One region of the Streptomyces sp. NPDC055243 genome, then DNA from elsewhere that is predicted to be linked to it. Evidence: riboswitches for the same ligand, from Rfam matches in the RefSeq annotation. Region 1 holds a riboswitch; each other region holds the start of a gene.
The links. Region 1 has a riboswitch for thiamine pyrophosphate ahead of thiM (hydroxyethylthiazole kinase). Riboswitches for the same ligand answer to the same signal wherever they lie in the genome.
Positions count from the first base shown of each region.

Region 2: linked by a shared signal. The riboswitch ahead of ACIGXX_RS28260 (thiamine ABC transporter substrate binding subunit) and the one ahead of thiM (hydroxyethylthiazole kinase) in region 1 are both predicted to bind thiamine pyrophosphate.
Region 3: linked by a shared signal. The riboswitch ahead of thiC (phosphomethylpyrimidine synthase ThiC) and the one ahead of thiM (hydroxyethylthiazole kinase) in region 1 are both predicted to bind thiamine pyrophosphate.
Region 4: linked by a shared signal. The riboswitch ahead of thiO (glycine oxidase ThiO) and the one ahead of thiM (hydroxyethylthiazole kinase) in region 1 are both predicted to bind thiamine pyrophosphate.

Region 1 covers NZ_JBITWR010000005.1:285,595-292,599, reverse strand. Annotated here, with positions in the region: gene ACIGXX_RS17310 (acetolactate synthase large subunit) at 185-1,870, opposite strand; gene ACIGXX_RS17305 (cytochrome P450) at 2,141-2,530, shown strand; gene ACIGXX_RS17300 (hypothetical protein) at 2,518-2,967, shown strand; gene ACIGXX_RS17295 (hypothetical protein) at 3,000-3,317, shown strand; gene ACIGXX_RS17290 (hypothetical protein) at 3,325-3,807, opposite strand; TPP riboswitch at 3,927-4,052, shown strand; gene thiM (hydroxyethylthiazole kinase) at 4,046-4,876, shown strand; gene thiE (thiamine phosphate synthase) at 5,123-5,761, shown strand; gene thiD (bifunctional hydroxymethylpyrimidine kinase/phosphomethylpyrimidine kinase) at 5,758-6,591, shown strand; gene ACIGXX_RS17270 (TenA family protein) at 6,597-7,005, shown strand, end outside.
Region 2 covers NZ_JBITWR010000010.1:232,054-239,058, reverse strand. Annotated here, with positions in the region: gene ACIGXX_RS28270 (ABC transporter ATP-binding protein) at 1-5, opposite strand, end outside; gene ACIGXX_RS28265 (ABC transporter permease) at 17-1,627, opposite strand; gene ACIGXX_RS28260 (thiamine ABC transporter substrate binding subunit) at 1,723-2,826, opposite strand; TPP riboswitch at 2,914-3,030, opposite strand; gene rlmN (23S rRNA (adenine(2503)-C(2))-methyltransferase RlmN) at 3,085-4,191, opposite strand; gene ACIGXX_RS28250 (phosphatidate cytidylyltransferase) at 4,546-5,601, opposite strand; gene frr (ribosome recycling factor) at 5,635-6,192, opposite strand; gene pyrH (UMP kinase) at 6,343-7,005, opposite strand, start outside.
Region 3 covers NZ_JBITWR010000004.1:176,395-183,399, forward strand. Annotated here, with positions in the region: gene ACIGXX_RS13635 (hypothetical protein) at 131-1,006, shown strand; gene thiC (phosphomethylpyrimidine synthase ThiC) at 1,111-2,892, opposite strand; TPP riboswitch at 2,885-3,039, opposite strand; gene ACIGXX_RS13645 (YibE/F family protein) at 3,111-4,529, shown strand; gene ACIGXX_RS13650 (SsgA family sporulation/cell division regulator) at 4,591-5,028, opposite strand; gene ACIGXX_RS13655 (IclR family transcriptional regulator) at 5,132-5,857, opposite strand; gene ACIGXX_RS13660 (DUF5326 family protein) at 6,238-6,459, opposite strand; gene ACIGXX_RS13665 (cupin domain-containing protein) at 6,659-6,976, opposite strand.
Region 4 covers NZ_JBITWR010000007.1:21,913-28,917, reverse strand. Annotated here, with positions in the region: gene thiE (thiamine phosphate synthase) at 1-593, opposite strand, end outside; gene ACIGXX_RS21095 (Rv2175c family DNA-binding protein) at 681-1,046, opposite strand; gene ACIGXX_RS21090 (NAD(P)/FAD-dependent oxidoreductase) at 1,101-2,267, opposite strand; TPP riboswitch at 2,452-2,564, shown strand; gene thiO (glycine oxidase ThiO) at 2,562-3,752, shown strand; gene thiS (sulfur carrier protein ThiS) at 3,749-3,967, shown strand; gene ACIGXX_RS21075 (thiazole synthase) at 3,974-4,768, shown strand; gene pknB (Stk1 family PASTA domain-containing Ser/Thr kinase) at 4,860-6,824, shown strand; gene ACIGXX_RS21065 (deoxyribonuclease IV) at 6,860-7,005, shown strand, end outside.

The DNA.
Region 1 (7,005 bases):
CCTCGGGGCGGGACGCTGCGCGCGAGGCGTGACAGCGGCCCGGGCGGGGGGGGGCCGGCGGGGGGGGGGGGGCGCCCCGCGGGGGGGCGGGGGGGGCCGGGGGGGGGGTCGCGGGGCCGCGTGGCGTGCCCGCGGCGGGGGGGGCGGGGCCGGTCGGGGTGGGGGGCCGCGCCGCGCGGGCGGGTCAGAGCGCCGAGTCGAGGTGCCCGAGGTGCTCGATGAGGTTCATGTTCTCGGCGTAATCCACCGGGCAGTTGATGATCGACACGCCCGGGTCCGCCAGTGCCTCACGGAGCGTCGGCAGCAGGTCCCCGGCGGACTCGATGTGGTAGCCCTTCGCGCCGAAGCTGCGGGCGTACTGGACGATGTCCGGGTTACCGAAGTCGGTGTTGGAGTTCTCCCCGACCTCCAGGTCCATCTTCCACTTGATGAGCCCGTAGCCGTTGTCCTCCCAGATCAGCACGGTCAGCGGGATGTTCTCGCGGACCGCCGTCTCGATCTCCTGGGAGTGCATGAGGAACGAGCCGTCGCCGACCGCCGCCAGCACCTTCGTCTGCGGCCTGGCGAGCTGGACCGCGAGCGCGCCGGGCAGCGAGAAGCCCATGGTGGACAAGCCGTTGGAGATGAGGCAGGTGTTCGGCGCGTACGTCGGGTAGAGCCGGGCCATCCACATCTTCAGCGCGCCGGTGTCGACCAGCACGATGTCCTCGCGACCGAGCGCGGCGCGGGTGTCGGCGATGACGCGCTGCGGGGCGAGCGGGTAGCGCTCGTCCGCGGCACCCTGCTCGAGTTCCTTGGCCAGCAGCGCGCGGGTGGCCGTGGTGTCCTCGTCGTCGATGGTCCACCGCAGGCCGTCGAGTGCGGTGGCGAGGGCGTCGAGGGAGGCGGCGATGTCGCCGATGATGCCGACGTCGACCGAGTAGCTGTCGTCCACCTCCGCCGGGAAGCGGTGGATGTGGACGATCTTCTTGTCACCATCTGGGTTTATCCGGGACGGGTCGAACTCCTGCAGCTCGTAGCCGACGGCGATGACGACGTCGGCCTCCTCGAACCCGAAGTTGGTGTAGTCGCGCCGCATGAAGCCGAACGTGCCGGTCGCGCACGGGTGGTCGTCGGGCAGGACGCCCTTGCCGTGGAAGGTGGTCGCCGTCGACACGTCGAGTGCGGTAGCGAACGCCGTCAGCGACTCCTCGGCGCCGCCGCGCGCCGCGCCGTGTCCGGCGAGGATCACCGGCCGGCGGGCCTCCCGCAGCAGCTCCACCGCCCGCTTGATCTGCTTCGGGGACGGCGCCTCGGGCTGCACGACGTCCCTGCGCAGCGGGCGCAGGTCCGAGCCGTCCGTCGCCTCGTCGACATCCTCGGGCACGGCGAGGTAGACGGCGCCGGGCCGCTCGGACTCCGCGGTCTTGAACGCGCGCCGCACCATCTCTGGGATGGCCTGGGTGGCCGGGACGTCCGCCGACCACTTCGTGACCGGGGCGAACATGCTCACCAGGTCCACGAACTGGTGGGACTCCTTGTAGTTGCGCTCCTTGCCAACCTGCGCGGTGATCGCGACGACGGGCGTGCTGTTCGTCATGGCGTCGGCGACGCCCAGCATCAGGTTGATCGCCCCGGGCCCCAGCGTCGCGGACATCACACCCGCCGAGCCGGTGAGCCGGCCGTGCATCTCCGCCATGAAGGACGCGGCCTGCTCGTGCCGGGTGAGGACGTAGCGGATCTTCTCCGAGCGGGCGAGGGCGTTGGTGAAACGGATGTTCTCCTCGCCGGGCACGCCGAACACCACCTCGACGCCCTCGTTCTCCAGGCAGCGCACCAGGAGTTCGGCCGCTCCGTCGGGGGTCTGCTTCCGGTGCTCGGCGTCGCTCACGCTGATCGTGTCCTCTCCCGGGTTTCGGCCGCGCCGATGGGCGGGCCGGTCAGTCGTCTACCCCGGCCCACCGCTCGGACGCCTGCGGACCGGGTCTTACGAGCCAGACCCTCGGATTCTTGATCGCCGCCCAGCGTTCCTCGTCAGAGACCGCAGCCAGGGTCTGGTGGGTGCTGGACGTCATTCCAGAGCATCGGTGCTGCTCACCACCGGCTGGCCACCCGCCGATACGACTTCAGGGTGTTGTAGGAACGTCAATTCGACGGGCCTGTGCAGGGCACCACGCGCATCGCCGTGCGGGCCTGCCGGACCGGCGGCATCGACATCGAGGCGGGGCAGAGGGTCGTCGCCTTGTTCGCGGCGGCCAACCGCGACCCGGCCGCCTTCGAGTGGCCGGACGACCTGGTGCTCGACCGCTCCCCGAACCGTCACCTCGGCTACGGGCGGGGGCCGCACTCCTGCATCGGGACGACGGTCGCCCAGGCGGGCCTGCGCGCCCTGGTCGCGGCCCTGGCCGGGCACTCCGCCCGTCTGGAGGCCGCGGGCGACGGAGTGCGGCGGCGTACCGCGACCATGCGGGCCTTCGACTCGCTGCCCGCTGTCCTCCTTCCGCCGTTGACCCTTTCGCCCATCTCTTGGAGTCCGCCGTGCGCATCCTGATCGGCAACCACATCGACCCCTCTATACGGGCGCGCGGTGACATGCGCGCCTGGACCCAGCGCCTGTTCTGGTTCGCCCGCCCCGGCGACCTTCTCGTCCTGTGCTGCGAGCCGGATGCGGAGTTCGCCGACTATGCCCTGGCTCGCACCGGCGTGCGGCGCGAGGATCTGACCGTGCTGGCCGTTCCGCCCGGCGTGTGGGGAGAGAAGCTGCTCGAACCCTCCTGCCTGACCGCGCCCGCGTTCCTCGACCGGGTGCGCGCCGCGCTCGGCCCGTCCGGGGCCGAGCGCGGTGGAGGAGGTGTTCGCGCTGTGGCCGTCGGCCGCCGTGGCGCGGTTCGCCGCCGCGGTGAGCGCGGCCGACCGGGATCTCGGCGCGGCGTTCTTCGCGCAGGGTGGCGTACTTCGGAACGGCGGACAGCTACCTGCCCTACCTGACGCGATTCCTCCGCCCTGGCGGACATCTGGCGATGGCGACTCCCGCCACGACACGGGAGGTCCGTGAGCTCGGAGCCATCCCACCTCACATCAAGAAGGTGGTCGGCTGGGAGGCGATTGCCTGGCACACGGCGGAGTGGTGGCGCTTTCAGTGGGCGATCACCGAGCTCGTGGAGGTCACCTCCGCGTGGTTGCCACAAGACGCCTGGCGGGACTGGCTGTTGTGGGCCCGGGCAGCAGCCGAGCACACGCCCGACGGCCGGAGCGCGAACCAGCCCGTCATCGACATGCTCACCACAGACGGCGGAGAATTCCTCTCCTTCGCTCTGATAACTGCACGTAAGAACTGAGCAGACTTCACGCCGTCGGCAGTTCTGTCTCTCCGATCGTGATCGGAGAGACAGAACCTAGAGCCTCACTGTCGTTGCCGGCCTTTCGGAGCGCGCCGGCGCTCCAGCAGGTCTCGCACAGCTGCGTCATCCGTTGCTGCTCGCGGCAGATGACAGCCGGCCAGAATGCCTTCAACCAGGTGCCCGCGTCCGCTGAAGGCCTCGGGCCGATGGCTCGCAGGCTGCGTACCGTGCGATCGCTGACGCATCCCCAGGGGCCGTGCTCATCGGTGAAGGCCGTGGCGGTCGCATTGCAGCGGGGCCGGGCGAGATCGGCCGTCAGCAGTTGCTGGTCACAGCGGTCGGGCTCGACGTGGCCGCCGTCGGCCCGGCAGGTAGGACCGGCGGGTAGGCACGTACCGGTCCAGGTGGCGATGCGGTGTCGGAAGAGGTCCAGTACCTGGACGTGGCCCTCCTGCACACCGCTTGCGGCATCAGCCAATACGGACAAGTCGGGCCCTGGTGGCCAGAGGATCCCCAGTCAGTTCCGCCAACAGATCCGTGCAGATCCATGCCGTTTTGTGAGGTACCCGAGTGCGAACCCCCTTCCCCGAAGGAGGTACATTGCCTAGCGACCACCGCGGGAGCTCGGGAGTAGCCGGGCTGAGAGGGCGGACGGGACTTGCTCCCCTTTCCGCCGACCGCATGAACCTGGACCGGGTAATGCCGGCGTAGGAAGAGTGTTGACGATGGATACTGCCTCCGTACCTGCCCAGCACGGCACTGCCGTCTCCCGTGATGCCGTGGCGGATGTGATCGCGTCGCTGCGGACCTCCGCACCCCTTGTGCACTGCCTGACCAACGTCGTGGTGTCGCAGTTCACCGCGAACGTGCTGCTCGCGGCGGGGGCTGCCCCCGCCATGGTGCACAGCGCGGAGGAGGCCGGAGCGCTGGCCCGGGTGGCCGGCGGTGTCCTGGTCAACCTGGGAACGGTGACGTCCGTGACGGCGGCGGCGATGCGCGTCGCGGTCACCGAAGCGGCCGGGGCCGGGCGGCCGTGGGTGCTCGACCCCGTAGCGGTCGGCCCGCTGCCCTGGCGCACCGAACTCGCCCGCGAACTGCTGGAGAGCGCAACCCCAGCGGTCGTTCGCGGCAATGCTTCCGAGATCCTGGCACTGGACGGCGGCACGGGCGGACGCGGCGTGGACAGCACGGACGCCCCCGAGGCGGCGCTGGCCGCGGCGGGCGCGCTGGCCCGGCGCTACGGCTGTGCGGTCGCGGTGAGCGGACCGGAGGACGTTCTCACGGACGGGACGCGCGTGGTGCGCCTGGCCAACGGGCACCCGCTGCTGACTCTGGTGACGGGAACGGGCTGCTCACTCGGCGCCCTGGTGGCCGCCTGCACAGCCGTCACCGGCGACGCGCTGCTGGCCGCCACTGCCGCGACCGGCCTGCTCACGGTGGCCGCGGAGGACGCCGCCACCCGCTCTGCGGGGCCCGGCACGTTCGCCGTCGCCCTGATCGACGCGCTGTACGAGCTCAGCCCTGAGCGGCTCACCGAGGCTCTCCACCTGCGTTGAGCATGCGCGTACTGCGCGTACTGCGCGTACTGCGGGGCCTGCGTGAGCAGTGGCCTGGACGCCACCCGCCGCACAGTGCCCGCCCACCCCGGGGCGGCGGCCCCGACACCGAGTCCGGCTGCCCTGTCCCCCAACTCGCCCCGGTGCACAACTCAAGGTCCCTGCATGTCAGGGCCTGCCGTCCCCCGTACCTCCCGATGCGTTTCCCACGCCTTTCCCCGGCCGGGAGACCCCAAGGAGCAACCCATGCGACCTCCTCTTGATCCGTCCCTGTATCTCGTGACCGACACCAGACTCTGCGGGCACCGCGGTGTCGCCGCTACCGTTGCGGCGGCCGTCAAGGGCGGCGTCACCGCCGTGCAGTTGCGCGATCCGGACGCGGACGCCCGCACGCTGTTCTCGCTCGGCCGTGCGATCCAGGCCGAACTCGCGGGCACGGGCGTCCCCTTGATCGTCAACGATCGCCTGGACGTGGCGGTCTGGTTGGACGCGGACGGCGTCCACCTCGGGCAGCGGGACGTCTCCCCCGAGAGCGCCCGGCGCCAGCTCGGTCCCGATAAGTACATCGGCCTGTCCGTCAGTCGTCTTGAGCAGCTGGCGCACGTGCCGGACTCCGTCGACCACCTCGGTGTCGGGCCGGTGTTCCCGCAGTCCACCAAGCCGGACGCGGACGCCCCGCTGGGTCTGGGCGGCCTGGCTCAGATCGTCCGGGAGAGCCCGCTGCCCTGCGTGGCCATCGGCGGGATCGGCGTGTCCGAGGCCGCCGCGGTCATGAGAAGCGGCGTGGCCGGGATCGCTGTCGTCAGTGCGGTCTGCGGGCAGCCCGACCCCGAGGCGGCAGCCCAGTCCCTCGTGCGTACTCTGCGACAGGAGATCCCCGCGTGACCAGCCCGCCCATCGCCCTGACCATCGCCGCCAGCGACCCCTCCGGCGGCGCCGGGATTCAAGCCGACTTGAAGGCGTTCTCCGCCAACGGCGCCTACGGAACAGCCGTTCTGACCGCCCTGACCGCCCAGAACACTCAAGGCGTCACCGGCATCCATGCCATCCCCCCGGCGTTCGTCACCGAGCAGCTCGACACGCTGTTCGCCGACGTCCCGGTGGACGCCGTCAAGATCGGAATGCTGGCCGACGCCGGCATCGCCGCAGCCGTCGCACAAGCCCTGGAGCGGCACCGCCCCCGGTACGTCGTCCTGGACCCCGTCATGGTCTCGACCAGCGGCCACCGTCTCCTGGAGGCCGATGCGGTGGCGGTGCTGCGCGATCGTCTGCTGCCTCTCGCCGACCTGATCACCCCCAACCTCCCCGAGGCCGGCGACCTGCTGGGCACCGCCGCGGCGAAGAACCGCGCAGAAGCCATAGAGCAGGCCCACGCACTCCTGAAAACCGGCGCCAGGCGCGTCCTCCTCAAGGGCGGCCACCACACACACGACGCAGCGTCCGTGGACATCCTCGTCGACGCCACGCACGCCACGGGCGCCGGTGCCGCTGGCGTCACCGAGCTGTCCGCACCTCGCGTCAACACGCGCAACACCCATGGCACCGGCTGCACCCTCTCCGCCGCGATCGCCGCCCTGCGCCCGCAGCACGACGACTGGCACACAGCCGTCAGTGCCGCGAAGGCGTACCTGACCGGGGCCCTGCGCGCGGCCGACACCCTGCACATCGGCAGCGGCCACGGACCTGTCCACCACTTCCACCAGTACTGGAGCTGAGCCCCATGACCACAACGTTCTGCGACGAGCTGTGGACGGCCACCGCCGAGATACGTGCGGCCATCGACAAGCTGCCGTTCGTCATCGCCCTCGGCGACGGCACCCTGGACCGGGAGAAGTTCGTCTCCTACCTGGCCCAGGACGCCCACTACCTGCGCGGCTACGCCCGCGCGCTGGCCAGCGCCGCCGCGAAGGCGGACCTGCCGCAGGACATCGCGTTCTTCGCGAAGTCCGCCCACGACGCCGTGATCGTCGAGAGCTCCCTGCACGAGAGCAACGTCGTCGACGTCGACGCCTGGACGCCCTCCCCCACCTGCACCGGGTACACCTCCTACCTGCTCTCGGTTGCTCACACCCAGGGCTACCCGGAGCTGGCCGCCGCGGTCCTGCCCTGCTTCTGGATCTACGCCGAGG
Region 2 (7,005 bases), on a different contig from region 1:
CCCACGCCCACACTCATCAGAACTCCCCAGTCGTGCGGTCGGTACGGAGCCGTTCGAGCAGCAGCAGCGACACCGCGCACACCACCATCAAGATCGTCGAAAGTGCCATCGCCTGCCCGTAGTTGAGCTCCCCGGCCCGCCCCAGCAGCCGCGCCACGGCGACCGGCAGCGTCGGATTGTCCGGCCGCGCGATGAACACGGTTGCGCCGAACTCCCCCAGAGACACGGCGAAGGCGAATCCGGCGGCGATGAGCAGCGCCCGCCGCACCATCGGCAGGTCGACCTCCCGCCAGGCCCGCAGCGGCGAGGCCCCGAGCACGGCCGCCGCCTCACGCAGGCGTCCGTCCACCGCGCGCAGGACGGGAAGCATGGTGCGTACGACGAAGGGCACGCCCACCAGAGCCTGCGCTAGCGGCACCAGAATCCAGGTGGAGCGCAGGTCGAGCGGCGGCTTGTCCAGCGTGATCAGGAACCCGAAGCCGACCGTCACCGCGGACACCCCGAGCGGCAGCATCAACAGCGCGTCGAAACCGCGCACCAGGCGACCGGCCTTCCGCGTGAGCGCCGCCGCCGCGAGCCCGCCGATCACCAGGGCGATGGCGGTGGCGGCGAGCGCGTACTGGAGCGAATTCCAGACGGCCTCGATCGGCGGCACGAGGAAGGCCCCGCCGTCCGCCGATGTCAGCTCCCTGTAGTAGGTGAAGCCGTAGCCGTCGGGGCCACTGAATGACCGCTCGATCAGCACCCCGAGCGGCAGCAGGATCAGCACGGCGATGGTGACCATGACCCCGCCGAGCAGCGTCCACTGCCCCGCCCCGCGCGGCGCCCGCGCGACCACGGAGGCGTCGACCAGCTTCAGGGCGGTCTCCCGCCGCCGCACGGTCCACGCGTGCACGGCGAGGATCAGGCCGACCGCAGCGAACTGCACGATGGTCAGGACGGCGGCCGTCGGCAGGTCCAGGAGCTGGGCGGTCTGCCGGTAGATCTCGACTTCCAGCGTGGAGTACGCGGGCCCGCCGAGGATCTGCACGACGCCGAACGAGGTGAACGTGAACAGGAAGACCATGAGCGAGGCCGCGGCGACCGCGGGCCCGAGCGCGGGCAGCGTCACCGTCCGCCAGGCCGTCCAGCGCGAGGCGCCGAGCATGCGCGCGGCCTCCTCCTGGCGCGGATCGAGCTGCGACCAGAGCCCGCCGACCGTGCGGACGACGACGGCGTAGTTGAAGAAGACGTGCGCGAGCAGGATCGCCCACACGGTGGTGTCGAGCCGCACGCCCCACATCTCGTCCAGCAGCCCGCCCCGGCCGAGCAACGCCAGGAACGCGGTCCCGACGACGACCGTCGGCAGCACGAACGGCACCGTGACGACGGCCCGCAGGATCTGCTTGCCCCTGAACTCGAAGCGCGCGAAGACGTACGCGCCGGGGAGCGCGATGAGCAGCGTGAGTGCGGTCGACGCGAGCGCCTGCCAGGTGGTGAACCACAGCACGTGCCGCACGTCCGACTGCCCGACGACGTCCGCGATCCGCCCGAACTGCCACTGCCCGCCCACCTTCAGGCCGCGCGCGACGATCGCGGCGACCGGATAGGCGAAGAAGACCGCGAAGAACGCGACGGGCACGGCCATCAGACCGAGCCGCGCCGCGCCCCCGCGCGCAAGCCCCTGAGGGGACTTGCCCCGAGGGGACTTCCCCTTACGGAGCTTGCCCTCGCGGGGCTTGCCTACTTCAGTACGAGCGAGGTCCACGACTTGACCCACTGCTCGCGGTTGTCGGCGATCTTCTTCGGCGCCAGGGTCTCCGGCTCGGCGATCGTCACGCCGTGCTCGGCGAACAGCTCGGGCACCTCGGAGTTCTTCCGCACCGGGTTCACGAACATGTTCAGCGGCATGTCGTTCTGGAACTCGCTGCTGAGCAGGAAGTCGAGCAGCGCCTTGCCGCCCTTCTCGTTCTTGGCGTTGCCGAGCAGCCCCGCGTACTCGACCTGCCGGAAGCAGGTGCCCGTCGCGACGCCGGTCGGCGCCTCCTTGGGCTGCGGCTTCGCGTAGAGCACCTCGACGGGCGGGGACGAGGCGTACGAGACGACGAGAGGACGGTCGCCCTTGGCCTTCTTGCCGCCCGCGGAGCCGGAGAACTCCTCGTTGTAGGCCTGCTCCCAGCCGTCGACGACCTTGACGCCGTTGTCCTTGAGCTTCTTCCAGTAGCCCTGCCAGCCGTCGTCGCCGTACTCGGCGGCCGTGCCCAGCAGGAAGCCGAGACCGGGCGAGGAGGTCGCGGCGTTCTCGGTGACCAGCAGGTTCTTGTAGGCGGGCTTGGTCAGGTCCGCGAAGGACTTCGGCGGCGCGAGCTTCTTGTCTGCGAAGTACTTCTTGTCGTAGTTGACGCAGATGTCGCCGCTGTCGACCGGCGTGACCCGGTGCTTGTCCTGGTCGACGCGGAACTGCGGGAGAACCTGGTCCGAGCCCTTGGCCTCGTACGACTGGAAGAGATCGTTGTCGAGCGCGCGCGAGAGCAGGGTGTTGTCGACGCCGAAGAAGACGTCGCCCTGCGGGTTGTCCTTGGAGAGGATCGCCTTGTTGACGGCGGCGCCGGCGTCCCCGTCCTTGAGGACGTCGACCTTGTACCCGGAGCTCTTCTCGAACGCCTTCAGTACGTCCTTGGAGACGTTGAAGGAGTCATGGCTGACAAGCGTGACGCTCTTGGAGTCTTCGGCCTTGTCGCCGCTGCCCGACGAGCTGCCGCACGCGGAGAGCGCGACGAGCGAGAGGCCGACCGCGACGGCGGTGACCGTGGCCTTCTTGGTGGTGCTCACTTGGGTGGTGCTCACTGAATTGATTCCTCCTGGAGTGACCAGGAAGAGACGCGGCCCTGCCCGCGGACCGGATGGAACCGGTCCGCGGGCAGGGCGCAACAGCATGAGTGATGTCCGAACTTCCTACCCGGAATGACCCGGGCAAGGTTCAGAGGGTCTGCGGCCAACCTGTCCTTGGTGCCGCACTCTCAGCGCTGTGGCGCTCCCCTGTCGGAATATGAAGATGTGTTCCGGCTATGAAGTTGTGTTCCGGCCAGAGTAACCCTCGGCGGACTAACGCTCGGACGCGGCGAGCTGACCGCACGCCCCGTCGATCTCCTGGCCACGGGTGTCACGCACCGTGACGGGCACCCCATGGGCAGCAATGGCATCCACGAAGGCCTTCTCGTCCTCGGGCCGCGATGCCGTCCACTTCGATCCCGGCGTCGGGTTCAGCGGGATGAGGTTCACGTGCACGGGCTTGCCCTTGAGCAGCCGCCCGAGGCGGTCACCGCGCCACGCGTGGTCGTTGATGTCCCGGATCAGCGCGTACTCGATGGAGAGGCGGCGCCCCGACTTGGCGGCGTACTCCCAGCCGGCTTCGAGGACCTCGCGCACGTTCCACCGCGTGTTGACGGGTACGAGGGTGTCGCGGAGCTCGTCGTCGGGCGCGTGCAGCGAGATGGCGAGGCGGCACTTGAAGCCCTCGTCGGCGAACCGGTGGATGGCGGGCACGAGCCCGACGGTCGACACGGTGATCCCACGCTGCGAGAGCCCCACGCCGTCGGGCTCAGGATCGGTGAGCCTGCGGATCGCCCCGGTCACCCGGTTGTAGTTGGCGAGGGGCTCGCCCATCCCCATGAAGACGATGTTGCTCAGCCGCGCCGGGCCCCCGGGAATCTCCCCGTCCCGCAGCGCCCGCATCCCGTCGACGATCTGGTGCACGATCTCGGCGGTCGACAGGTTCCGGTCGAGACCGGCCTGCCCCGTCGCGCAGAACGGGCAGTTCATCCCGCACCCGGCCTGCGACGAGATGCACATCGTCACGCGGTCGGGATAGCGCATGAGCACGGACTCGACGAGCGTCCCGTCGAAGAGCCGCCACAGCGTCTTGCGCGTGGTGTCGTCGTCACAGCTGATGTGCCGCACCACGGACATCAGCTCGGGAAGCAACGCCTCCTGCAGCTTCTGGCGCGAACCGGCGGGGATGTCGGTCCACTGCTCCGGGTCGTGCGCGTACCGCGCGAAGTAGTGCTGCGAGAGCTGCTTGGCGCGAAACGGCTTCTCGCCGACGGCGGCGACGGCTTCCTTGCGCTCGGCGGGCGTGAGGTCGGCGAGATGCCGCGGCGGCTTCTTGGCTCCGCGGGGCGCGACAAAGGTGAGTTCTCCGGGTACAGGCATGGTCCATCCAGTGTCGCAGACACCGGAGGTCCAGCCGGGCCACGGTCCCCCGCAACGCGCCCCGTGCGCGCAAGGCCGTCGACCGGGTGTTCCTTCCGAGGGACGCCGGGCACACGTGAGCAATGACCTCTTACTGTCTGGCATCGGTGCAACTGGCGGAGAAGTGGGTCGGTCCCCCGTGGTTCAAGTGGGCCTTCCTGGGCGTGTGGGTGCTCTGCGGAGTTTTCATCCTCTTCAAGCTGAGCCGGAACGGATGGAAGTTCCCCCGGCGGCGCTGACGACCGCCGGGCCGGGCATACGAAAAGGGGCCCGCCGTCCCCTGGACGACGAGCCCCTCACGTACGTGTACGCAGGTCAGCCGGACCCTACGAAGACGACGAGCAGCAGCCACACCACCGGAGCGGTCGGCAGCAGCGAGTCGAGGCGGTCCATGATGCCCCCGTGGCCGGGAAGCAGCGTGCCCATGTCCTTGATGCCCAGGTCACGCTTGATCATCGACTCGCCCAGGTCACCGAGCGTGGCGCTCGCGGCGACCGCGAGGCCGATGAGCAGCCCCTGCCACCACGTGCCGCCGTCGATGAGGAACTCCATGCACAGCGCGCCCCCGGCCATCGCGAACGTCACCGCGCCGACCAGGCCCTCGCGGGTCTTGCCGGGGCTGATGCGCGGGGCCAGCTTGTGCTTGCCGAAGCGCCAGCCGATCGCATACGCCCCGGTGTCGCTGACCACGGTCAGGAGCAGGAACGTGAGCACCCGCATCGCGCCGTCGTCCGCGGTGAGCATCAGCGCCACGAACGTGGCGAGGAACGGGACGTAGAACGCCGCGAAGACGCCCGCCGTGACGTCCTTCAGATAGCCCTCGGGCGGCTCGGTCATCCGCCAGACGAGCACCGCGAGCGCGGTGAGCGCCATGGCGACCCAGGCACCCTCGGCCCCGCGGACGTAGCCGGCGACGACCATCGCGGCGCCGCCCACCGCCAGCGGGACCAGCGGCGCCTTGATGCCCTTGCGCTCCTCGAGCCGCGAGGTGAGCTCCCAGAGACCGACCACGACGGCGACCGCTATGACGCCGATGAAGAGGGCCTTCACGATGAAGAGCGACGCGATGATCACCGCGCCGAGCCCCACGCCGACTCCTATGGCCGCCCCGAGATCACGGCCCGCGCTCTTCTTCTGCGGCGCTTGAGGCGCACGCGGCGCCTCGGGGGCGGGCTGTGATGCGCTGGACATGGGCTCCTGGGGTACTTCAGGCACGTCAGGCACGATGGGCATGGGCTGCGTCTCTGCTGGATACAGGGCGTCATGCGCATCGTACGCGGGACCTGCCGGGGCAGCCCCTTGAGCAGGGCCCTGGTCGGGCGGCCCCCAGTACCCGGCTCTGGGAGGCGCCCCCCAGGAAGAGTCGTTCACGGATCGGATTCCTCAGTCCTCAGACCCGAGCACTCAGACCTCGAGCAGCTCGGCTTCCTTGTGCTTGAGCAGCTCGTCCACCTGGGCGACGTACTTCGCGGTGGTGTCGTCGAGCTCCTTCTCCGCGCGACGGCCCTCGTCCTCGCCGATGTCGCCGTCCTTGATCGCCTTGTCGATCGATTCCTTGGCCTTGCGGCGGATGGAACGGATCGAGATCTTGGAGTCCTCGGCCTTGGTCTTGGCGACCTTGATGTACTCCTTGCGACGGTCCTGCGTCAGCTCGGGGAACGTCACCCGGATGATGTTGCCATCATTGCTGGGGTTGACGCCGAGGTCGGAGTCGCGGATCGCCTGCTCGATGTTGCGCAGCGCGCTCTTGTCGAACGGGGTCACCACGGCCATCCGCGGCTCGGGCACCGAGAACGAGGCCAGCTGATTGATCGGCGTAAGGGCGCCGTAGTAGTCAGCCACGATCTTGTTGAACATCGCCGGGTGCGCACGGCCTGTGCGAATCGCGGCGAAGTCCTCCTTGGCGACCACGACGGCCTTCTCCATCTTCTCCTCGGCCTCGAGGAGGGTCTCTTCGATCACCACTTGCTCCTGCGTGTTGTGAGTGGGCTGCGGGCGCCCCCACACGGTGAAGTAGGGGGAGTCCATGGGGCGTCGGCTGCGTCGCGTCTCTTTCCCTGCACCGTGTCCGACCGGCAGGGCTTTGTCCATCCCTCAGGGGCGTCCCCGAGATCAGGCGCGGGTGCCCTCGTCGCCCACGAGTGTGCCGATCTTCTCACCCTTGACGGCACGGGCGATATTGCCGGTGGACAGCAACTCGAAGACGAGGATGGGCAGCTTGTTGTCGCGGCACAGGGTGATCGCGGTCATGTCGGCGACCTTCAGGTCGCGCGTGATGACCTCGCCGTAGCCGAGCGCGTCGTACTTCACCGCGTCCGGGTTGGTCTTGGGGTCGGAGTCGTAGACCCCGTCGACGCCGTTCTTGCCCATGAGCAGGGCCTCGGCGTCGATCTCCAGGGCGCGCTGCGCCGCGGTGGTGTCAGTGGAGAAGTACGGCATGCCCATACCGGCTCCGAAGATGACCACACGGCCCTTCTCCAGGTGCCGTACGGCGCGCAGCGGGATGTACGGCTCCGCGACCTGGCCCATGGTGATGGCGGTCTGCACGCGGCACTCGATGCCTTCCTTCTCCAGGAAGTCCTGCAGCGCCAGGCAGTTCATGACGGTGCCGAGCATGCCCATGTAGTCCGAGCGCGCCCGGTCCATGCCGCGCTGCTGGAGCTCGGCGCCGCGGAAGAAGTTGCCGCCGCCGATGACGGCCGCGATCTGGGCACCGTCGCGGACGACCGCGGCGATCTCCTTGGCGATCGCGTGCACCACGTCGGGGTCGACGCC
Region 3 (7,005 bases), on a different contig from region 1:
TTTTCTGGAAACCCCCTGTCACCGCGTGCCGTCACGGCTCTACCATCGGCTTATCCGTAGCAGGCTCCCCTCCGTTTCTGCCCGACGGCTCGTAGCCATGCGAGCCCCAAGCCCTACGGAGCATCGGGGGATGCACATGAACAGCGCTCCACACCTGCTCAATGAGGACCGCCCCGAATACGAGCGGATCCTCGATGAGGCGCTGCGCACCGCACCGAACCGTCCTGATCTCGCCGCAGTGGGCGAGCGGCTCAATCCCGAGCAACTGCGCACCATGGCGCTGAACGCCACGGCGCTGATCACTGCCGCCGCCGCGACCGAGTACACGCACTATGTGAAGGTCCGCGAGGAACTGCGCGAAAGCGGATCTGCCGCACCATCGATCCGGGAGCGGAGCCCAGAGGGCCCGGCGGAAGCCGGCTCCGGCGGCCTCGGTCTCGCCACCACGATGGGGGAGGTCACCACCCAGGCATCGGGGGCGGGGGCCGTCGCCGTCGTCGCGGTGCTCGCACCTGTTCTCGCCGGGGCGGCCGCCGCGATCTTCCTGCTCGTCGGCTACATCCTGAAGATGCTCAACCCCGAGCCCGCCTTCGCGGAAACCCTGCTCACCGCGGGGTGGCTGTTCGGCGCGCTCACCGCAGGCGGCATCCTGATCGCTGCGATCGGCCTGCTCCTGACCGCCCTGCGCAACGGCTCCACCTCGCTGCAGGCCGGTTCGTACGGCGAACACAACGAGGAGGTGGTCCGCGCCAGGGAAGCCTGGGGCGAGGCACTCCTGGAGCGCGGTCTCCTGCCGTTCCTGCGGGAGGCGCTCGCGGATCCGGGGGCGGCGCACGCGGCTCGTACGCCGGCGGCGGACCCGAGCAGCCGCATGCCCCACCTCGGCTACAACAGGCCCGGATTCAGCAGCCCGGACGGCGGCCCCGCGGCGGGACCGCGCCCGAGCTTCTCGAGCCCGGACTTCTCAAGCCCGGACTTCGGCGGGCCCGACCACAAGCCGGAGTAGTACGCGCGGTTTCGGGCGGACGGACGGTCACGGCCGTCCGCCCGAAGCACCACGCGCTGGCGCTGATCAGTCGGCGAGCCGCTGGTCAGTGGGCGAGCCGCTGCTCAGTCGGCGATCGGGAGATACACGCGGTTTCCGGCTGCCGCGAACTCCTTGGACTTCTGCTCCATGCCCGCCTCGATCTCGTTCTGCGTGCCGCCGTGCTCACGGCGGATGTCGTGCGAGATCTTCATGGAACAGAACTTCGGCCCGCACATCGAGCAGAAGTGCGCCGTCTTCGCGGGCTCCGCCGGCAGGGTCTCGTCGTGGAACTCCCGCGCCGTGACCGGGTCGAGGGCCAGGTTGAACTGGTCCTCCCAGCGGAACTCGAAGCGCGCGTCCGAGAGCGCGTCGTCCCAGTCCTGCGCGCCCGGGTGCCCCTTGGCGAGGTCCGCCGCGTGCGCCGCGATCTTGTACGTGATGACGCCGGTCTTCACGTCGTCGCGGTTGGGCAGGCCCAGGTGCTCCTTGGGCGTGACGTAGCAGAGCATCGCCGTGCCCCACCAGCCGATCATCGCGGCACCGATGCCGGAGGTGATGTGGTCGTACGCGGGCGCGATGTCCGTGGTCAGCGGGCCGAGCGTGTAGAACGGCGCCTCCTCGCAGATCTCCTGCTGAAGGTCGATGTTCTCCTTGATCTTGTGCATCGGGACATGTCCCGGGCCCTCGATCATGGTCTGTACGTTGTGACGCTTGGCGATCGTGTTGAGTTCCCCGAGGGTGCGCAACTCGGCGAACTGCGCCTCGTCGTTGGCGTCCGCGATCGAACCGGGCCGCAGCCCGTCGCCGAGCGAGTACGTCACGTCGTACGCAGCGAGGATGTCGCAGAGCTCCTCGAAGTTCTCGTAGAGGAAGCTCTCCTTGTGGTGCGCGAGACACCAGGCAGCCATGATCGAACCGCCGCGCGAGACGATGCCGGTCTTGCGGTTGGCGGTCAGCGGGACGTACGGAAGGCGCACACCCGCGTGCACCGTCATGTAGTCCACGCCCTGTTCGGCCTGCTCGATGACCGTGTCCTTGTAGATCTCCCAGGTCAGCGCCTCGGCCTGGCCGTCGACCTTCTCCAGGGCCTGGTAGAGCGGCACGGTGCCGATGGGGACGGGGGAGTTGCGCAGGACCCACTCGCGGGTCGTGTGGATGTTGCGCCCGGTGGACAGGTCCATGACCGTGTCGGCGCCCCACTTGGTCGCCCAGGTCATCTTGTCCACCTCCTCCTCGATGGAGGAGGTGACCGCGGAGTTGCCGATGTTGGCGTTCACCTTCACCAGGAACCTCTTGCCGATGATCATCGGCTCGATCTCCGGGTGGTTGACGTTGGCGGGAATGACGGCGCGACCGGCGGCGACCTCCGCGCGCACGACCTCGGGATCGAGGTTCTCGCGGATCCCGATGAACTCCATCTCGGGCGTGATCTCGCCGCGACGGGCGTACGCCAGCTGCGTCACCGCCTGGCCCTCTCGGCCGCGACGCGGCTGACGCGGACGGCCGGGGAAGACCGCGTCGAGGTTCTTCAGGCCGCCGCGCGGCGAGGTGTGCTTGATGCCGTCGTCCTCGGGACGGGGCGGGCGGCCCACGTACTCCTCGGTGTCGCCGCGAGCGATGATCCAGTTCTCGCGCAGCGGCGCGAGGCCCCTGCGGACGTCGGTGTCGATGGACTCGTCGGTGTACGGCCCCGAGGTGTCGTACAGGGTCACGGCCTTGCCGTTGGTGAGGTGCACCTGTCGGACCGGCACCCGCAGGTCGGGGCGTGAGCCCTCGACGTACGCCTTGTGCCAGCCGATGGACTTCCCGGCCTCGTCGCTCTGGTTCTGCGTCGAGGCAGGCGTGCGTGCGTCCGCTGTGGTCATGAGACCTACTCCCTACGCCGGCATTACCCGGTAACAGGTTCGGCGGTCGACGCAGCGAATCCCGCACGGCTCGGGCACATTTGTGCCGCTTCGTACGGAGGTCAGCGCCCTCTCAGCCCGGTGCTCCGAGCTCCCGCGATTGCAAAGGTGTCTCCACGCTAGCGTCCTATCGGGCGCGCTGAACAGAGGGCCCCCGCCGTTCTTGCGATGATCGGGCAGTGACCACCACACAGCCGCCGTCCCAGCCGCCCGTCCCGAACGTGCCTCCGGACCCGCACGGGCACTCCCACAGCCACGGTCCCGCCGCGCCCGTCTCCAAGCATCTGCGCAAGGTCATCGCCGCCGTGCTGATTCCCTTCGCCACCGCGGTGCTCGTGGGGCTCGCGGTGTTCTGGCCAGGTGGCGCTCCGTCCCACGAGCGCACCGGAGTCGGCTTCGACCGGCAGACCCAGTCGGCCGATGTGACCAAGGTGCAGAAGCTCTCCTGCAAGGACGTGAACGCCTCGCAGACCCCGCCCAACGGCGACACCTCCACCGCCGAGGGGCAGTCCGCGCAGTCCCGCGCGGAAGGCATCTGCAAGAAGGCGACGATCGAGGTGACCAGCGGCAAGGACACGGGCCGCACCTTCACCGAGATCGTCCAGCCGGACTCACCGCGGCAGTTGCGCGAGGGCCAGGAGGTGGTGGTCGCCTATGAGCCATCGGCCCCCGAGGAGCTCCAGTACTCGGTCACCGACGTGAACCGGAAGTTCCCCATGGCCCTGCTCGCCGGGATCTTCGCGCTCGCCGTCGTCGTGGTGGGCCGGCTGCGTGGCGTCATGGCCCTGGTCGCCCTGGCGTTGAGCTTCCTGGTCCTGACGTTCTTCATCCTGCCCGCGATCCTGCAGGGCTCGAACCCGCTGGTCGTGGCGGTGATCGGGGCCAGCGCCATCATGCTGATCGCGCTCTATCTGTGCCACGGGCTCACGGCGCGCACATCGGTCGCGGTCCTGGGCACGCTGATCTCGCTGCTCCTCATCGGGCTGCTCGGCTCGCTCTTCATCGGCTGGGCCTCACTCACCGGCAACACGGACGACAACACCGGCCTGATCCACGGCCTGTACCCGGACATCGACATGAGCGGTCTGCTGCTCGCCGGCGTCATCATCGGCTCGCTCGGCGTGCTCGACGACGTGACGGTGACGCAGACGTCCGCGGTCTGGGAACTGCACCAGGCCAACCCCACGATGGGCTGGCGCGGTCTGTACGGCGCGGCCATCCGCATCGGCCGCGACCACATCGCCTCGGTCGTCAACACCCTGGTCCTGGCCTACGCGGGCGCCGCGCTGCCCCTGCTGCTGCTCTTCTCGATCGCCCAGAGCAGCGTGGGCACGGTGGCCAACAGCGAGCTGGTCGCCGAGGAGATCGTGCGCACCCTGGTCGGCTCGATCGGCCTGGTCGCCTCCGTGCCGGTGACGACCGCGCTCGCGGCCCTGGTGGTCTCGGCCGACCGCTCGACCCCCGCGGGCCGTACGGGAAGCACGGCGCACCCGGCAGGCACGTCGCACCCGGGGATCGCGGGCCACCCGGGCGGCGCCGGTGCCACTCCGGCCGCCAAGCAGACCCGAGGCGGAAAAGGCCGACGCCGCAAGGCCTGAGCGGCCGATGCCACGAAATGCACCAATCTGCCGTACGGCTGCGCCTCTTGGATCGCGGGGGTCAGCCCGCGCTCTGCTCCTCGGCGAGGATCCGGTCCAGCGCTTCGTCCAGGTGCGTCTCGAGATCGGCGAGCGCCCGCTCCTGCCCCAGCGGAACCAGCTTGTCCGTCCGGTCGAGGAAGGCGAGCAGCGGCGGAATCCCCACCCGGAACAGCGCCTGGTCCGGCCCGACCTGAAGCCTGATGAGCACCTCGTCGAGCAGTTCGGGATCGGTGGGCGCGATGTGCACATCCCCGTCGCCGCACGCCCCGCCCACCCCGTCGACCAGCAACTCACGTCCGAAGGCCCAGGTCACAGGGGCGTCGCCGGGGAGGTGGAAGGTCAGCCGGACGGCGTAGGGATCACCGCTCTCATAACCCAGCTCCACCGGGATGCGAAACGACAGCTCCTCGGAAACGAGGAAGCTCATCATGACCTCTGCCTGGACCGACTCGCGCATCGCCCGCCTACCCCGTCGCTAAAGCTCGACTGGCCAGGAACCAACTCCCTGACACTCATGGCATCTTGCTTAACGTACACATCAGATCACAAGGAGTGAGTTTTCAGATGCTGATAGAGAAGGCAAGTGTCCCCAGTAGCCTTCCGATCTCATTCTGCAACCTCGCGGCCGCAGGCAGTAGTCGATCTGCTTGATAGGACGGAACGGAAATCGCCATCGTCGCCGCCGTGTTACCCGCAGTGATCGGAATCGCGGCACAGACCGTTCCCAACGCGTACTCCTGCCGCTCCACCACGGGCCGCATCCGGCCCATCCCCTCCAGACGGCGCAGGAAGGCCCGGTCGTCGTGGACCGAGTACGGAGTGATCGACTGCACCGGGTAGCGGGAGAGGTGGTCCTGGCGCTGCTCGTCGTCGAGTTGGCCGAGCAGACACTGCCCGATCGCATGGGCGTGTCCCGTCTCGCGGAAGTCGGCCCACTCCTCCACCGCCGGATTGCCCGGCGTGTCCGCGACCGCCACGACCTCGATCTCGCCCTCGCGGTAGACGGCGAAGTACACCGGCACCCCGATGGCGTCGCGCCAGTGCTCCAGGGCTTCGCCGATCATGCCGCGACGATTCTGCTGTGCCCCGCTCGCGCTCAGCCGCTCGGCCGCCTCGCCGAGCACGAACACTCCCTTGTCCCGGCGCAGATAGCCCTCGTGGGTCAGCGTGCGCAGCAGGTGATACGCCGTGGGCAGCGCGAGCCCGGCCTCCCGGGCCAACTGCTTGGCGGGGGCGCCCTCCTGATGCGCGGAGGCGGCTTCCAGCAACCGCATCGCCCGCTGCACCGAGCCAATGAGAGTCGGCGCGGCGGCAGTTGATGCCGTGACGGTCGGCGGTGCGCCGTACGAGGCGTTGTTCGCCGGGGAGCCCTTGGCCGAGGAGCCACGGGAGGCGGAGCCACTGGACGGGGAGCCAGCGGGCGGGGAGCCGGCGGACGGAGGGTCGTTGGACGAGGTGTCGGCGGGTGTGGCGTCAACCGAGGCCAAGGTTCACTCCCGAAACGCGTGGGGGTTCCGCCCGTGCCCGGGATACACGGGTGGGAGCGCAGGGCGCCCGCGCGCGGGGATCGACACCCCGCGTCGGTTTTCGGACTCTAACCGGTGGCCGCCGGCCTAAGCCCCCACAGCGGGAAACTTCCCCCACCCGAGCGAACTGTTGCGAAAAATCACCAATCGCTGCGCGAAGAGGTCGACCCGGATATGAACTTCCGTACGACGTAGATCAGTCCACCCACCAGCGCCACGAAAAGCAGTGCCTTGAACAACAGGCCGACCACGAATCCCACGACGCTCGCTATCAGACCGCCGAACACGACCAGGGCGATGACCGGCACCGCGATCCACTTCACCCACCACGGCAATCCCGAGAAGATCTCCTGCGCTGCCATCGTCCTTACCTCTCTCCGCATCTGTCCTACTTCTTGCATTCGATGCTAGGGCGGCGGAGGGCCCGACGGGGGCCTCGCATCCCTTGCCCTCCCCTGATCCGCCCCCTAGGGAACCCCGAGGTCGCAGCCCTGAGAAGTCAGCCCTGCGGCGTAGAGGATCCGCTCCCGCGGGAGCGGATCGGCCCTCCACCGCAGCAGATCACCCCTCCGGCGGTGAGAAGACGACGAGTACCCGCAGGTCCTCGCTGATGTGATGGAACTTGTGGGCGACCCCCGCCGGCACGTACACGACACTGCCGCGCGCGACTTGGGTGGTCTCCATGCCGACCGTGATCGACGCCCGCCCGCTGACGATCATGTACACCTCGTCCTGCTGGTGAGGCTGCTGCGGGTCGGACTCCCCGGCGTCGAGCGCGTACAGCCCGACCGACATGTTCCGCTCGCGCAGAAACTGCAGATACGCGCCGTCGTTCGCCGCGCGCTCCGTCTCCAGTTCATCCAGCCGGAATGCCTTCATCGTCCTCGTACGCCCCTTGCCCCAGGTCG
Region 4 (7,005 bases), on a different contig from region 1:
TCGGTGATGGCCCGTACGACGACGACGCGGCGGGCGCCCGCTTCGAGCACCTCGTCCAGATTGCCCGCGTCGATGCCGCCGATGGCGAACCAGGGGCGGTCCGTGCCGAGCGAGGCCGTGTACCGGACGAGGTCGAGTCCAGGGGCGTACCGGCCCGGCTTGGTGGGGGTCGGCCAGCAGGGGCCCGTGCAGAAGTAGTCCACGCCGTCCTGCGTCGCGGCGGCCGCCGCCTCGGCGTCGGCGTGCGTGGAGCGGCCGATCAGGACGTCCTCGCCGAGGATGCGGCGGGCCGCGGGCACCGGCAGGTCGCCCTGGCCCAGGTGGAGCACGTCGGCGCCGATGGCGTGCGCGACGTCCGCGCGGTCGTTCACCGCGAGGAGCTTGCCGTGCCGGCGGGCGGCGTCGGCGAAGACCTGGAGGTGGTCGAGCTCCTCGGCCGCCTCCATGCCCTTGTCGCGCAGCTGCACGATGTCCACGCCGCTGCCGAGGACGGCGTCGAGGAACTCCGGGAGGTCTCCCTGGCGCTTACGGGCGTCCACACACAGGTAGAGGCGGGCGTCGGCGAGCTGCTCGCGGGCAGGCTTGGCGGCCATGGAAAGGTCCCCCCGGTCGTCGGTGGCCTACGGGCCGCGGGTCCCCTGGGGGACGCGCGGCCCGTACGCAACGGTTTTCCGTGTCGGTCAGACGGCGAGCGCCTGGGCGCGGCGCTTCACCTCCGTCCCGCGATTCTCGCTCAGGGCCTGCGCGGGGGTGCCGGGCAGGGTCTCGTCGGGAGTGAAGAGCCACTCCAGCATTTCCTCGTCGGAGAAGCCGTCGTCCCTCAGGAGCGTCAGGGTGCCGGTGAGGCCCTTGACGATCTTGTCGCCGTCGATGAAGGCGGCCGGCACCTGAAGCGCGCGGTTCTCACCACGGCGCACGGCGATCAGCTGGCCCTCCTTGACCAGCTGGCGCACGCGCGTCACCTCGACGTCGAGCAGTTCCGCGATGTCGGGGAGGTGGAGCCAGGCGGGGACAAGAGCATCAGTCTTTGCGTCAATCTCGGTCACGGGGTCAAGCGTAGCTCCGGGCACCGACAGCGGCCGGTCACCGGGTCCCGTCGGCTACGGCAGCACGGCCTTCTTCAGCGGCACCGCGGGGTCCGCCACCAGCTCAGGGGCGAGGCGGGCGCCCGCCTCGATCAGCTTGCGGCCCTGCGCCAGGTCCCGGGGGCGGCCCACCGCGAGGACGGCCACCAGGGCGCCCCGCAGGAACCAGCACACGGTCCAGGCGGCGCCCGAGGGGTCGCCGCGCCACACCAGCTCGTCGGCGGAGGCGTGGTGTCCCGCGTACTGGACGAAGCGGCCGAACTGCTCGGACCAGAAGTACGGGACGGGGTCGTACGCCGAAGGGGTCTCGCCGATGATGTTCGCCGCCACCGTGCGCGGTCCCTGGAGGGCGTTGTCCCAGTGGTGCACGAGAAGGCGCTCGCCATACCTTCCCGAAGGGAAGGAGGAGCAGTCGCCGACCGCGTACACATCGGGTTCCGACGTGCGCAGGTGGTCGTCGGCGAGGATCTCCCGGTGGGCGCCCAGGGCGATGCCGGAGTCCGCGAGCCAGTCCGTGGCGGGGCGGGCGCCGATGCCGACGACGACGGCGTCCGCGGGCAGCCGGGTGCCGTCGTCCAGGAGGACGCTGCCGGGCTCGACGCGATCCACGCGCGCGTGGGTGCGCAGTTCGGCGCCGGAGTCGGCGTACCAGGAGGCCATCGGCGCCGCGACCTCCGCGGGGAGTGCCCCCGCGAGCGGTCGCCCGGCGGCTTCGACGACGGTGACCGAGCAGCCCGCCTCACGGGCGGCGGTCGCGAACTCGGCGCCGATCCAGCCCGCGCCGACGACCACGATGCGGTGCTGCTCGGCGAGCACGGGCCGCAGCCGCTCGGCGTCGTCGAGGGTGCGCAGCAGATGGACGCCGGGGACCCCGGAGGCGCCGGGCAGCAGGATCGGTTCGGCTCCGGTGGCGATCACCAGGGCGTCGTACGGGACCGGGCCCCGCTCGGTGTCCAGTTCGTGGTCCGCGGTGCGGACGCCCGTGACCTCGCGGCCCAGGCTCAGCTCGATGCCGAGCGCCTCGAAGTCGATGTCGAAGGCGGAGCCCTCCGCCTTGCCGAGCAGCACGGCCTTGGACAGCGGCGGTCTGTCGTACGGCTGGTGGGGTTCCGCGCCGATCAGGGTGACCGCACCGGGGAACCCCTGCTCGCGCAGGGCCACGGCGGTCTGCACCCCGGCCATCCCCGCGCCGACGACGACCACCCGGCGCTCTTCCTGCCTCCGCTGCTCACTCACCCGATCACTCTAGGGCGGCGGGCGACGCCGGACTCAGTGCGCGACGGGGAGATCTCTGACACACCGTCACCGCCCATACCCGGACAGCTCCCCTACTGCCGCCGGACGCCAGGGGCTAGGGTGGCCGATGCAGAGCACTCGCGGGAGCCCGGACGCACCGGGCTGAGAGGGAGGCTGGACGGCCTCCGACCGTACGAACCTGATCCGGGTCATGCCGGCGAAGGGAGGGGCTGGACGCCCATGCATCCACGGACACCACCTCACGCGACGACCGACGTCGTGGTCGTAGGCGGCGGCATCATCGGCCTGGTCACGGCCTGGCGGGCGGCCCAGCGCGGCCTGTCCACCGCGGTCGTGGACCCCGAACCGGGCGGCGGCGCGGCGCAGGTCGCCGCGGGCATGCTGGCCGCGGTCACCGAGCTGCACTACGGCGAGCAGACGCTGCTGGCGCTGAATCTGGCCTCCGCGCAGCGCTATCCCGCGTTCGCGGCCGAGCTGGCCGAGGCGAGCGGCCGCGATCTCGGCTACCGCGCGTGCGGCACGCTCGCCGTCGCGCTCGACTCCGACGACCGCGCCCACCTGCGCGAACTGCACACCCTTCAGCAGCGGTCGGGGCTCACGTCGGAGTGGCTGAGCGGGCGCGAGTGCCGCCGTCTGGAGCCGATGCTCGCACCGGGCGTCCGGGGCGGCCTGCGCGTCGACGGCGATCACCAGGTCGACCCGCGCAGGCTCGCCGCCGCGCTCGTCGTGGCCTGCGAGCGGGCGGGAGCGATCTTCCACCGCACCTGGGCGGAGCGCCTGACCGTCGCGGGCGACCGGGCCACCGGAGTCGTCCTCGCCGACGGCACCACCCTGGAGGCCGGTCAGACCGTGCTCGCCGCGGGCAGCCTCAGCGGGCGCCTCGCCGGGGTTCCGGAGGGCGTACTGCCGCCCGTGCGCCCCGTGAAGGGGCAGGTCCTTCGGCTCACGGTGCCGGAGCGGTACGCGCCGTTCCTGAGCCGCACCGTGCGCGCCGTCGTGCGCGGCAGCCACGTCTACCTGGTGCCGCGCGAGAACGGTGAGCTCGTCGTCGGCGCGACCAGCGAGGAGCTCGGCTGGGACACGACGGTCACCGCGGGCGGCGTGTACGAGCTGCTTCGGGACGCCCACGAGCTCGTACCGGGCATCACGGAACTGCCGCTGACCGAGACCCGCGCGGGCCTGCGCCCCGGCTCCCCCGACAACGCGCCGCTGCTCGGCCCGACCGCGCTCCCCGGCCTCCAGCTGGCCACCGGCCACTACCGCAACGGCGTACTTCTGACGCCGGTCACCGGTGATGTGATGGCGCACGCCCTGACCACCGGTGAACTGCCCGACGATGCACGGGGGTTCACCCCCCTGCGCTTCGTCCGCACCCCCCTGACGCAGCCCTTCGTGGAGCAGCCCGCATGACTCTCTCAGCCGTTACCGCCGTCTTCGTCAACGGAGAGGCACGCGATGTGGCCGCGGGCACCACGCTCGAAGCCCTCGTCGCCACGCTCACCGCGGCCCCTTCGGGGGTCGCCGCCGCGCTCAACGAAACCGTCGTACCGCGCACCCGGTGGTCCACCACCCCGCTCACCGACGGGGACCGCGTCGAGGTCCTCACCGCGGTCCAGGGAGGCTGAACCGACATGGCGGACGATCCCTTCGTCATCGGCGGGCTCACCCTCTCCTCGCGCCTGATCATGGGTACGGGCGGTGCGCCGAGCCTGGACGTGCTCGAACGTTCCCTGGTCGCCTCCGGTACGGAGCTGACGACGGTCGCGATGCGCCGCCTCGACCCCGGGGTGCAGGGCTCGGTGCTCTCCGTGCTCGACCGGCTCGGCATCCGCGTCCTGCCGAACACGGCGGGCTGCTTCACCGCGGGCGAGGCCGTCCTGACCGCCCGGCTCGCGCGGGAGGCGCTCGGCACCGACCTGATCAAGCTGGAGGTCATCGCGGACGAGCGCACGCTGCTTCCCGACCCGATCGAGCTCATCGACGCCGCCGAGACCCTGGTCGACGACGGCTTCACGGTCCTTCCGTACACGAACGACGACCCGGTCCTCGCCCGGAAGCTGGAGGACGTGGGCTGCGCGGCGATCATGCCGCTCGGCTCCCCCATCGGCTCCGGGCTCGGCATCCGCAACCCGCACAACTTCCAGCTGATCGTCGAACGCGCGGGCGTGCCGGTGATCCTGGACGCGGGGGCGGGCACGGCGTCCGACGCGGCGCTCGCCATGGAGCTGGGGTGCGCGGGTGTGATGCTCGCCTCCGCCGTGACGCGGGCGCAGGAGCCGGTCCTCATGGCCGAGGGCATGCGGCACGGGGTCGAGGCGGGGCGGCTCGCGTACCGGGCCGGGCGAATCCCCCGGCGGCACTTCGCCGAGGCGTCGTCGCCCGTGGAGGGCATGGCCCGGCTCGATCCGGAGCGGCCCGCGTTCTGAGCGTCGCGTGCCTGTCACAGCTCGGCTGCAGTCGGGGCCCGGGCCAACCCGGGCGGGCACCGGTGTCGGCGGTGGCTCGTAGACTCCCTTCGTGGACACGACCCTTCAGGACCCGCTCGTCGGGCAGGTGCTCGACGGCCGCTATCGCGTGGACGGGCGGATCGCGGTGGGCGGGATGGCCACGGTCTACAGGGCCGTGGACACCCGCCTCGACCGCGTGCTCGCGCTCAAGGTGATGCACCCGACGCTGGCCGCCGACGTCTCGTTCGTCGACCGCTTCATCCGCGAGGCGAAGTCGGTCGCCCGGCTCTCGCACCCGAACGTGGTGGGGGTGTACGACCAGGGCGCCGACGGTGCGTACGTCTATCTCGCGATGGAGTACATCGCCGGCTGCACCCTGCGTGACGTGCTCCGCGAGCGCGGCGCCCTGCAGCCGCGCGCGGCCCTCGACATCCTGGAGCCGGTCCTCGCCGCGCTCGGCGCCGCGCACCGCGCCGGGTTCGTGCACCGCGACATGAAGCCGGAGAACGTCCTCATAGGGGACGACGGCCGGGTCAAGGTCGCCGACTTCGGCCTCGTGCGCGCGGTGGACACCGTCACGAACACGACCGGCACGGTGCTCGGCACGGTCTCCTATCTCGCACCCGAGCAGATAGAGCACGGCACGGCCGACACCCGCGTGGACGTGTACGCGTGCGGCGTCGTGCTCTACGAAATGCTGACCGGCGCCAAGCCGCACTCCGGTGAATCGCCCGCCCAGGTGCTCTACCAGCACCTCCACGAGGACGTGCCGCCCCCGTCGGCGATCGTCCCGGGGCTCGCCGTCGAGCTGGACGAGCTGGTGGCCTCCGCCACCGCCCGCACGCCCGACGTCCGCCCGCACGACGCGGTGGCGCTCCTGGGGCAGGCCAGGCAGGCGCGGGCCGCGCTCTCCGTCGAGCAGCTGGACGCGGTGCCTCCGCAGGCGCGCGCTGACCACGGAGAGCATGACAACTCCGACGACCGTACGAGCGTGATCCCGCGCGCGGTGCGATCCGTGCAGCTGCCGCTCCCGACGGACGACGATCAAGGCCGGCAGGACCGGCAGGACCAGCTCAACCGCACGAGCGTCCTGCAGACTCCGCCGCCCGCTCCCCCGGCCGCCCCCGGCCGCGGACGGCCCGGCAACCCGCGCCGCGGCGTGCTCGCGGTGGTCGCCGCCGTCCTGCTCGCACTGGGGCTCGGCGCGGGCGTCTGGTACATCAACTCAGGCCAGTTCACGAAGGTCCCGCCGCTCCTGGCGAAGACCGAGTCGGCGGCCAAGAAGCGGCTCGGCGAAGCCGGGCTGGACGTGAAGGACGTCAAGCGCGCGTACAGCGACACCGACAAGCGCGGCACGGTCATGGCCACCGACCCCGGGGCCGGCGAGCGCATCCGTGACAACGGCCGGGTGACGCTGACCGTCTCCATGGGCCCCGAGATCGTGAAGGTCCCGAGCCTCAAGGGCACTTCCCTGGCCGAGGCCAGGAGCAAGCTCAAGGACGCCGGTTTCGCTCCCGGGATGACGAACAAGGCCTTCAGCGAAGAGGTGCGCAAGGGCTCCGTGATCAGGACGGACCCGAAGTCGGGCACCAAGCGCAAGGCGGGCTCCGCGATCGCGATCGTCGTCAGCAAGGGCCCCGCGATCGACGTTCCGGACGTCACGGGCGAATCCCAGGCCGACGCGACCGCCGAGCTGGAGGACCTGGGCCTCAAGGTCAAGACCAAGACGGAGCGGGTCTACTCCGACGAGGACAAGGGCACCGTCCTCGAACAGTCCCCCACGGAGGACCAGCGGCAGCTCGCCGAGGGCGACACGGTCACGCTCACGCTCTCCAAGGGCCCGGAGATGATCGAGGTCCCGGACGTCGAGGGCATGAGCGTGGACGACGCCACGAAGGAGCTCAAGGACGCGGGCTTCACGGTCGACGAGGACCGCGGGCTGCTGAACATCTTCGGGGATACGGTCAAGGGCCAGTCGGTGGAAGGCGGCGACGAGGCGCCCAAGGGCTCCGAGATCACCATCGAGATCCGTTGACGGGACGCTCACGCGCGCATGCCACCCTTGAGCGCGTGAGCAGCAACAAGTCCCCCATCGCAGCGTCCCGCAATCCCGTCGGCGGCCATGTCCCCGTGGCCGGCGGCCTCGCCTCCGTCGGACTCTCGTACGCCCGTGAGCTGGGCGCCGAGGCCGTCCAGGTCTTCGTCGCCAATCCGCG